2 linked regions of the Rhodobacter capsulatus SB 1003 genome follow. The protein of the gene in region 1 interacts with the protein of each later gene in a pairwise test. Links are inferred from orthologs where the notes say so. Each region holds a gene or a part of one and is shown on either strand. Other genes may lie near its edges.

Evidence for each region.
Region 2: the proteins of RCAP_RS04395 (region 1) and ndk interact in binary tests that used the Escherichia coli proteins (3 or more experiments, as listed by UniProt). The link is inferred for Rhodobacter capsulatus SB 1003 from one-to-one orthologs.

Annotation. Positions count from the first base shown.
Region 1 is NC_014034.1:966,215-971,511, reverse strand. What follows is about bases 1,470-4,469. They hold RCAP_RS04395 (5-formyltetrahydrofolate cyclo-ligase), read right to left. Parts: upstream 3,258-4,469; coding sequence 2,682-3,257; downstream 1,470-2,681. Other genes in these bases: mgtE (magnesium transporter), read right to left, coding at 3,254-4,469; RCAP_RS04400 (zinc ribbon domain-containing protein YjdM), read right to left, coding at 2,291-2,635; RCAP_RS04405 (CHAP domain-containing protein), read left to right, coding at 1,657-2,241. Outside these bases: RCAP_RS04415 (SLC13 family permease), read right to left, coding at 1-396; RCAP_RS04410 (TIGR00282 family metallophosphoesterase), read right to left, coding at 528-1,343; more of mgtE, read right to left, coding at 4,470-4,636; guaD (guanine deaminase), read left to right, coding at 4,766-5,297. UniProt on the Escherichia coli protein: Involved in the removal of 5-formyltetrahydrofolate.
Region 2 is NC_014034.1:1,851,946-1,856,945, reverse strand. Bases 1,445-4,147 are described here. They hold ndk (nucleoside-diphosphate kinase), read right to left. Parts: upstream 3,156-4,147; coding sequence 2,733-3,155; downstream 1,445-2,732. Other genes in these bases: RCAP_RS08520 (ABC-F family ATP-binding cassette domain-containing protein), read left to right, coding at 3,364-4,147; RCAP_RS08530 (TfoX/Sxy family DNA transformation protein), read left to right, coding at 2,362-2,709; RCAP_RS19585 (hypothetical protein), read left to right, coding at 2,098-2,253; RCAP_RS08540 (RrF2 family transcriptional regulator), read left to right, coding at 1,445-1,879. Outside these bases: RCAP_RS08545 (cytochrome-c peroxidase), read left to right, coding at 97-1,146; more of RCAP_RS08540, read left to right, coding at 1,373-1,444; more of RCAP_RS08520, read left to right, coding at 4,148-5,000. UniProt on the Escherichia coli protein: Major role in the synthesis of nucleoside triphosphates other than ATP. The ATP gamma phosphate is transferred to the NDP beta phosphate via a ping-pong mechanism, using a phosphorylated active-site intermediate.

The sequences.
Region 1 (5,297 bases):
CGCCTGCATGAAGATCGGGATCATCACCGCCACGACGGGGGTGTTGTTCATGAAGGCCGAGGCGCCCATGACGATGGCGAAGAGCAGCGCCGTGGTGGTGGCCGGGCGTTCGTCGATCTGGCTTTCGACGGCACGGGTGGCGCGGTCCAGCGCGCCGGTGCGCACCAGCGCCCCCATGATCAGGAACATGAAGGCGATCGTCCAGGGCGCCGAATTCGAGAGCGCCCCCACCGCCTCCTTGTAGGGCACAAGGCCCAGCACCAGCATCAGGGCGGCGCCGCCGATGGCGATGACTTCGGGCGGATCCTTTTCGCGCACGAACAGAACGAACATGCCCAGCACGATGGCGATGGACAGCCATGCCTGCGCCGCGGCGCCCAGTCCAAGGTCGATCATCTCAGGCCCCTCTGCTTCGCCGCGATACTAGCCGCCCAAGCCATGCGGGCAAGCTTTCATCGCCGCTTTCCGTGCCATCTTCGGCTGTCGGCGGGAAAATGCTGTTTTTGCGGACATATGGCGGCCAAGGCTCAGACCGGCAGCGCCTCGGGCAACCGCCCGCCCAGCCGCACCGGGGCAATGCGCGTGGCCTTGCCCGTGCGGTCGTCGGTCTCGACATAGACGCCCGAAAGCGTCACCGGCCCCTCGGCCGGGGTGAAACGGTCGCGCGTCATCCCGGTCAGGAACCGGCGCATCGGCTCGGCCTTTTCCATGCCGATGATGCTGTCGTAATCGCCGCACATCCCCGCGTCGGACAGATAGGCGGTGCCGCCCTTGAGGATCACCGCATCGGCGGTGGGCACATGGGTATGCGTGCCGACGACAAGGCTGGCGCGGCCGTCGCAATACTGCCCCATCGCCATCTTTTCCGAGGTCGCCTCGCAATGCACGTCGACCAGAATCGCCTGCGCCAGCCCGCCCAGCGGATGCGTGCGCAAGGCGGTGTCGATCGCCGAGAACGGATCGTCGAAGGGGCGCTTCATGAAGACCTGGCCCAGCACCTGCGCGACCAGAACCTTGCGGCCGCGGCGGTCCTCGAACAGCCGCGCGCCCTTGCCGGGCGCCTCTTTCGCGTAATTCAGCGGCCGGATCACCCGCGGCTCGGTTTCGATGAAGCGCAGCATGTCCTTCTGGTCGAAGGCATGATCGCCCAGCGTCACCACATCGGCCCCCGCGGCAAGCAGCAGTTTCGCATGCTCGCCGGTCAGCCCCATGCCCCCCGAGGCGTTTTCGCCGTTCACCACGACGAAATCGAGCCCCCAGTCCGCGCGCAGCTTCGGCAGCCGTTCCGCCACCCCCGCACGTCCCGCGCGCCCCATCACATCGCCAAGAAACAAGATCTTCATGGGCTTCCTTAGGCCGAAGCCCCGCCGGAAAGCAACCGTTGCCTTGCGCAAAACGCCATTTCCGCCGCGTTCGGGGGCCGGTTCCGGCATCGGCCCGGGGCCCCGGCAGAAAGGGCGACTCCCCCGCGGACCCATCGGGCGACCTAGAGAAAAATTTCAGCCTCGGCGGAAATCCGCTGCCCGGAAAGCCGGTTGACGGCAGGAATCCGCCCGTTTTCCGCCCCCCGCCCGCAGAGCGCTTTAACCTTGATGCCATTCCCGGTTAGGAGGTCATCTCGACGAAGCCACGCACTCACATTTCGTTACAGGTCCGATGAACATCACGCTGACATCCTCCGGGCGCCTTGCCCGGCTTCCCCTCGCTCTTGCCGTTCTGGCCGCGCTTTCGGCTTGCGGCGGCGGCGGCGGCGGAACCGACCAGGCCACGCGGATGAGCTTCGCCTCGGCGCAGGAACGCCCCGAGGGCGTCGATCCGGCCCGGCGCGACAGCGCGGTGTCGCTGGCGCGGGAACTGCGGGCGCGCGGCGGCCGGGTCTGGTGCGTGCCCTTCGCGCGCACTGTCTCGGGGATCGATCTGCAGGGCAATGCGGGCACCTGGTGGTCGAAGGCCTCGGGCCGCTATGCGCGCAGCCACCGTCCCGAACCGGGCGCGGTCATGGCCTTTTCGCCCACCCGCAAGATGCCGATGGGCCATGTCGCGGTGGTCTCCGAAGTCGTCTCGCCGCGCGAGATCAAGATCGATCATGCGAACTGGCAGCGCAACCGGGTGTCGCTGGGCATGACCGTGCATGACGTGTCGAAGAACAACGACTGGAGCCAGGTCCGGGTGATGAGCCAGGAAAGCGTCGCGGGCCGGGTCTATCCGGTCTCGGGCTTCATCCTCAAGGACCGGGGCTGAGCCCCCCCTCCCCGGAAACGGCAAGGGCGCCCCGCGGCGCCCTTTTTCGTCAGTCCTGAACCTTTTTCACGAATTGCGACTTCAGCCCGATCTGGCCGATGCCGGGCAGCTTGCAATCGATGTCGTGATCGCCCGGCACCAGCCTTATGCCGCGGACCTTGGTGCCGACCTTGACCACCTGCGAGCTGCCCTTGAGCTTGAGATCCTTGATCACCGTCACCGTGTCGCCATCGGAGAGCACATTGCCGACGGCATCGCGGATCACGCCGCTTTCGGCGGCATCGCCGCCGGGGGCCCATTCATGGCCACATTCGGGACAGGTGAAAAGCGCATCCACCTGATAGGTGAAGGTGCTGGCACATTCGGGGCACGGCGGCAGGGTGTCATCGGTCATGCCCCGCTTTAGCCCGCGCGGGCGGGCTTGACCAGAGCGCGCGGCCTCAGCCCCGGCCGGGATCGGGGGGCAGCGGCAGGATCGGCCCGGCCTCGGTCACGATCAGATCAAGCGGCTGATCGGTGGGCTCGGTCGGCACGGTGTCAAGCTCCTGCGCCGCAAAGGCGAAGCCGATCGCCGTCACCGGCCCGGCCGCGCGCAGCCGTTCCAGCGTGCGGTCGTAAAAACCGCCGCCATAGCCCAGCCGGAACCCGCGCCGGTCAAAGGCGACCAGCGGCACGATCAGCACCCGCGGCGTGATCTCGGCGCCGGTTTCGGGGACAAGGGCGCCGAACGGACCGGGGATCAGGGGTGCCTCGGGCGTCCAGGCGCGGAATGTCAGCGGCAGGCCCTCGCCCGCAATCACCGGCACGCCGACCGCGCCCCTGTGCGCCGCCATCGCCGGGCGCGGGTCGATCTCGGTGCGGATCGGCAGGTAACCCGCCATCGGCGCCCCCTCAAACCGCATCAGCGCCGCCAGCAGATGCGCGCAGGCCGCGCCCTGCCCCGCCGCAAAGGCGGATTTGCGCGCCCCGAAGGCGGTCTTGCGCGCCGCAGCCTTCCGCGCCGTCAGATCGGTCATATCAGCACCCAGCTCGCCAGACCCAGAAAGGCGAAAAAGCCCATAACATCGGTCAGCGTGGTGACAAAGGTGCCCGAGGCCAGCGCCGGATCCAGCCCCAGCCGTTCCAGCGTCAGGGGCACCATCACGCCGCCGAGCGCCGCGACCAGCTGATTGACGATCATCGCCAGCCCCAGAACCACGCCCAGCTCGACATGGCCAAAGATCAGCCCGCCCGCGACGCCCAGAAGCAGCGCCAGGCTCAGCCCGTTCACCAGCCCGGCGCCGATTTCCCGCAACACCACCCGGCGCGCGTTCGAGGCGGTCAGATCGCGCGTCGCCAAGGCCCGCACCGCCACGGCCAGCGATTGCGTCCCCGCGATCCCCCCGGTCGAGGCGACGATCGGCATCAGCGCCGCCAGCGCCACCAGCGCGGAAATCGTCGCCTGGAACTGCGAAATCACGATGGCCGAGAGCGAGGCGGTGAACAGATTGGCGACCAGCCAGGGCAGCCGCTGCCGCACCGTTTCCAGCACCGAATCGGAGATCGAGCTTTCCTCGCCCACCCCCGCCAGCCGCAGGATGTCTTCTTCGTGTTCCTCATCGAGCACGTTCATCGCGTCATCGATGGTGATCACGCCGACCAGACGGCCGTCGTCATCCACGACAGGCGCCGAAATCAGGTGATACTGGTTGAAGGCATAGGCGACGTCGCCCTCTTCCTGACGGGCGGAAATGGTGCGGAAACTGTCCTCGGTGATCGCCGTCAGCGCGGTCTCGGGCTTTGAGGACAGGATCTTGCCCAAGGTCACATAGCCCACCGGATGATGCGCCGGATCGACCAGAATCACGTGATAGAACTGGTCGGGCAGCCAGTCCTCGCGTTGCAGAAAGCCGATCGCCTCGGCCACGGTCCAATGCAGGGGGGCCACGACGACCTCGCGCTGCATCAGACGGCCGGCGGAATTTTCGGGCCAGGTCAGCGATTGCTCGACCGCGGCGCGGTCGGTTTCATCCAGCGCCTCAAGGATGGCTTCCTGCTGGACCTCTTCCAGATCCTCGATCAGGTCGACGACGTCATCGGAATCAAGCTCGCGGACCGCCTCGGCCAGAACATCGGCCGGGATCTGCTCGATCACCTCCTCGCGGATGGATTCGTCGATCTCGGTCAGGATCTCGCCGTCCATCTCGCGGCCGTAAAGCCGCAGGATCTCGCGCCGTTCGGCGGTGGTGACCTGTTCCAGAAGGTCGGCGATATCGGCGCCATGCAGCGGTTCGAGCAGCTCGGCCAGCAGCGCGGCATCGCCCGCCTCGGTCGCGGTCAGAACGCTTTCGACCAGATCCTCGGTCAGCGCGGGCAGGTCTTCGGCTTCGTGCTCTTCTGCCCGCTCTTGTGCCATGCCGCCCCCTGTTGCTGCCCGCTTATGATTTCCGCTACCTTATCGCAGCCGACTGCGACAAAAAAGCCGTGATTGCCGAAGCCTGATCGCGGCCCTAGCATGGGGGCGCACGGGAAAGGAAGGTGGCGCGTGGAGATTTTGCTGGGGCAGGTGCTGCGATATGCGGGCGATCCGATGGTCGAGGGGCCCGGGGCCGCCCGGCACGACCGTCACGGCGCGGTGGCGATCGAGGCGGGGCGGATCGTCGATCTGGGCCCGGCCGAGGCGGTTCTGGCGCGCTTCCCGCAGGCGCGGCGCACCGATCTGGGCGCGCGGCTGATTTCTGCGGGCTTTGTCGATGCGCATGTGCATTACCCGCAGACCGCGATCATCGCGAGCTGGGGCAAGCGGCTGATCGACTGGCTCAATACCTACACCTTCCCCGAGGAGATGCGCTTTGCCGATCCCGCCTATGCGGCCGAGATCGCCTCGCGCTATCTCGACCTTGCGCTGGCGCATGGCACGACCTCGATGTGTTCCTATGCGACGATCCATTCCTCCTCGGTCGATGCCTTCATGGGCGAGGCGGCGCGGCGGGGGATGCGGGCGCTCGCCGGGCGGACCTGCATGGACCGCGACACCGCGCCCGCGGGGCTGCGCGACAGCGCGCAGGCGGCTTACG
Region 2 (5,000 bases), 890 kb from region 1 along the record:
CACATCTGGACTTATTCTAACTTGACGCAGATCAAGACCGCTGCCCGCCCGCCTGTTTAGAAGTATTCCATATTCAAAAAGACCCGGAGGGACCCGATGAAACGCACTCAGATCAGCCTGTTGGCCGTGGCCACGCTGCTTGCCGCCCCCGCCCTTGCCGAGGATGCCGCGCTGCGCGAAGAGGCCAAGGGCCTCTTTGAAGTGATCCCGATGCAGGCGCCGCAGCTGGCCGACAACAACACCGTCACCCGCGACAAGATCGATCTGGGGGCGATGCTGTTCTTTGATCCGCGGATGTCGAAATCGGGCGTGTTCTCGTGTCAGTCCTGCCACAACGTCGGGCTTGGCGGGGTGGACGGGCTGGAAACCTCGATCGGGCACGGCTGGCAGAAGGGGCCGCGCAATGCGCCCACCGCGCTGAACGCCGTCTTCAACGTGGCACAATTCTGGGACGGCCGCGCCCCGGATCTGGCGGCGCAGGCCAAGGGTCCGGTGCAGGCGGGCGTCGAGATGAACAACACCCCCGAAAATCTGGTGGCGACGGTGCAATCGATGCCGGGCTATGTCGAGGCCTTCGCCAAGGCCTTCCCGGGGCAGAAGGACCCGATCAGCTTCGACAATTTCGCGCTGGCGGTCGAGGCCTTCGAGGCCACGCTGATCACGCCGAATTCGAAATTCGACCAATGGCTGATGGGCGCCGATGGCGCGATGAGCGCGGATGAAAAGGCCGGGCTGAAGCTGTTCATCGACACCGGCTGCGCGGCTTGCCACAACGGTATCAACATCGGCGGCAACGGCTATTACCCCTTCGGCGTGGTGGAAAAACCCGGCGCCGAGGTGCTGCCCGCGGGCGACAAGGGCCGCTTTGCGGTCACCGCGACGGCGGATGACGAATATGTCTTCCGCGCCGGGCCCTTGCGCAACATCGCGCTGACCGCGCCCTATTTCCACTCCGGCAAGGTCTGGGATCTGCGCGAGGCGGTGTCGGTGATGGCGAATTCGCAGCTGGGCGCGACGCTTGACGACACGCAGGTCGATCAGATCACCGCCTTCCTTGGCACGCTGACCGGCGAGCAGCCCGAGGTGGTGCATCCGATCCTGCCGGTGCGCAGCGCCCAGACGCCCCGGCCCGAGCACATGAACTGAGCTCTGCGCAAATTTGCGGCACAAAGGGCGCGGGGTTCTTCCTCGCGCCTGTTCTTTTGGCGCCGCCCCGATCGTCCCCCGCAAGGACTTGCCGCAAAAGGAATACCTTGCAGACATATTGCCGCAAGGACACCGTTGCACTGTCAATCGCCGCGAAATCCTGACATATGTCAAAACAATATCTGTGACATGCCTTATTCCGTTTTCGGCAACCCCTGGAGCCAGCATGCGACTGACGACTCGGACCAACCTGGCAATGCGCACCCTGATGTTCTGCGCCGTGAACGGCGACAGGATCGTGCGCAAGCACGAAATCGCCGAGGCCTGCAACGCCTCGGAAAACCACCTGGCGCAGGTGGTGAACACGCTGGCGCAGCGCGGCTTCATCGAAACGCAGCGCGGGCGCTCGGGCGGGTTGCGGCTGGCGCGTCCGATGGATCAGATCGGCGTCGGCGAGGTGTTGCGCACCTTCGAAGCCGTGCTGCCCTTCGTCGAATGTCTGGACGGCGACAACAACACCTGTCCGCTGTGCGATGCCTGCCGTTTCCGCGATGCGATCGAGGCGGCGCTCGAGGCCTTTTACACCGCGATGGACCGCCATTCCGTGGGCGATCTGGTGCGCGACAACGACGCATTGGAGCATCTTCTGCGCCTGCCCGGGGCGCCGCGGATCGGCATCTGCGGGGCGGGGCCGCGGGCCCGCGCGACGCTGACGGCGGATCTGGACGTCTGACCGCTCCTCACGGAAATGTTTCGAAATCAACGGATTTCTCACGGCCCCGCAGGGTTTGCGCCTGCGGGGTCGGCCATTTTCCGCCCGGCCGTTTCGGGTAACGCTAACGCTCCTTTCATCGTGAGTTGAACTTTCGCGCGGGCCTGTTTAGCTGCGTCATAGTGTCGCCGCAATTGAGGCGCCCCATGACGGGGCAAGGCGACAAAGCGAGGCCCGAGATGCAACAGACGCAACAAATGGGAATGGTGTCTTCCGACCAGCAGGAAGGCGTGCACCGTCAACAGGTCGAGGCGAAAGCTTCGGTGCAGCAGCAGGGCCACGCGGAAAAACCCGTGCAGGCCGGCAAGACGATCACCGACTGGGCCTCGATCTGAGGCCCTCGGACCGGGGCCGCTGACCGGCTCCGCCGCGCAGGCCAAAGGCCGCGCAGACTTGCGGGACGGCTCTTGATCGGAGAGACTTCTTCTGATCCGGAGCGTCCCATGCAGTCCCCCCTTCCCTCTCCCCTCACCGACATTGCGGGCATCGGCCCCGCCACCGCCGAGGGTTTCACCCGCGCGGGCATCGCCAGCGCCGAGGCGCTGCGCGCCATGGGCGCCGATGCGGCCTATGAAGCCTGGCTGCGCGCGGGCAACCCGCCGCATTTCATCGGCTATTATGCTTTGGTGATGGCGCTGCAGGGCCGCCCCTGGAACGATTGCCGCGGCGCCGAAAAGGACGCGCTGCGCCTCCGCTTCGATGCGATGAAGGCGCGGACGCAGGGCAAGGAAAAGGGCCACCCCGGGATCGAGGCGGCCCTTGACGAAATTGGCGTCGGCCTTCGGCGCTAGCCGCAGGCCGGGACTGCGGCCGATCAGCCGACCAGTTCGAGGCCCGAGAAGAAGAAGGCGATTTCGACCGCGGCGGTTTCCGGCGCATCCGAGCCGTGGACCGAGTTTTCGCCGACCGAGAGGGCGAATTCCTTGCGGATGGTGCCATCGACGGCGTTGGCCGGGTTGGTGGCGCCCATCACTTCGCGGTTCTTGGCGATCGCGCCTTCGCCTTCGAGCACTTGCACGACGACCGGCTCGGACGCCATGAATTCGCACAGCTCGCCATAGAAGGGGCGTTCCTTGTGCACTTCGTAGAATTTGCCGGCCTGTTCCAGGCTCAGCTTGATGCGTTTTTGCGCGACGATGCGCAGGCCCGCTTCCTCGAATTTGGCATTGATCTTGCCGGTGAGGTTGCGGCGCGTCGCGTCGGGTTTGATGATCGAAAGCGTGCGTTCGATGGCCATGAGGGGAAGCCTCTTTGGTTGGGGACCGGCAAGCCGGTCAGAAAAGCGTCTGGCGCCTGCTATCATGCGGCAGGGATGTTGAAAACCCCCGGGCAACTGCCGTTTTGGGCAGGAAATGCGACAAATGCGCAACGCTGTCCCGAAAGGATTGCCCCTGCCCCGCGCCCGCGCCATTGACGCGGCCCCTCGGCTGGGGCAGAGCCGGACCATGCTCACGCTTGACGCCATCACCTATGCCATCGAGGGCCGCCCGCTGTTCGACGCAGCCTCGGCCCGCATCCCCACCGGACACAAGGTCGGCCTTGTCGGCGCCAATGGCGCGGGGAAAACCACGCTGTTCCGGCTGATCCGGGGCGAGCTTGCGCTCGAATCGGGCGAGATCGGCCTGCCCCAGCACGCCCGCATCGGCGGCGTCGCGCAGGAGGTGCCCTCCTCTGCCACGAGCCTGATCGACACCGTTCTGGCCGCCGATACCGAACGCGCCGATTTGCTGGCCGAGGCGCAGACCGCGACCGATCCGGGGCGGATTGCCGAGATCCAGACCCGGCTGGCCGATATCGACGCCTGGTCGGCCGAGGGCCGGGCCTCGGCGATCCTGCGCGGGCTTGGCTTTGACGCCGAGGCGCAGCGCCGCCCCTGTTCGGATTTCTCGGGCGGCTGGCGGATGCGCGTGGCGCTGGCGGGGGTGCTGTTTGCCCAACCCGATCTCTTGCTTCTGGACGAGCCGACGAACTATCTCGACCTGGAAGGGGCTTTGTGGCTGGAACAATATCTGGCCCGCTACCCGCATACGGTCCTCATCATCAGCCATGACCGCGATTTGCTGAACCCGGCCGTGGGCGCGATCCTGCATCTGGAAAACCGCAAGCTGACGCTGTGGAACGGGCCCTATGACCAGTTCGCCCGTCAACGCGCGGCGGCGCGGGCCAATCTGGCGGCAGCGGCGAAAAAGCAGGAGGCGCGGCGGGCGCATCTGCAAAGCTTCGTCGATCGCTTCAAGGCCAAGGCGACAAAGGCCGCGCAGGCGCAGGCCCGCGTCAAGATGCTGGAAAAGATGGAGCCGATCACCGCCCCCGAGGAGGCGGCGAAACAGGTCTTCAGCTTCCCGGTGCCCGAACAGCTTTCTCCGCCGATCATCACGCTGGATGGGGCGGCGGTGGGCTATGGCGACAAGCCGATCCTGCGGCGACTGAATTTGCGCATCGATCAGGATGACCGGATCGCGCTTCTGGGCCGCAACGGCGAGGGGAAATCGACGCTGTCGAAGCTTCTGGCGGGCAAGCTCGAGACCTGCGAGGGGCGGATTGCCCGGTCCTCGAAACTGCGGATCGGCTATTTCGCCCAGCATCAGGTCGACGAGCTGGACCTGACCGCGACGCCGCTTTTGCACTTGCAGCGCCTGCGCCCCGAGGAGCATCAATCGAAGCTGCGCGCGCGGCTGGCGGGCTTCGGGCTTCTGGCCGATCAGGCGGAAACCGCGGTGGGCAAGCTCTCGGGCGGGCAGAAGGCGCGGCTCTCGCTGCTTCTGGCCACTTTGGACGCGCCGCATCTGCTGATCCTTGACGAGCCGACGAACCACCTGGACATCGAAAGCCGCGAGGCTTTGGTCGAGGCGCTGACCGCCTATTCGGGCGCGGTGATCCTGGTCAGCCACGACATGCATCTTTTGTCGCTCGTCGCCGACCGGCTCTGGCTGGTCAAGGGCGGTGCGGTGGCGCCCTATGCCGCCGATCTGGAGGCCTACCGGGCCGAATTGCTGGCGGGCGATCCCGAGGACCGCCCCGCGCCGAAAGCGGTGGAAAAGAAGGCCGCCCCCCCCTCGCGCGAGCGGATTCTGGCGCTGCG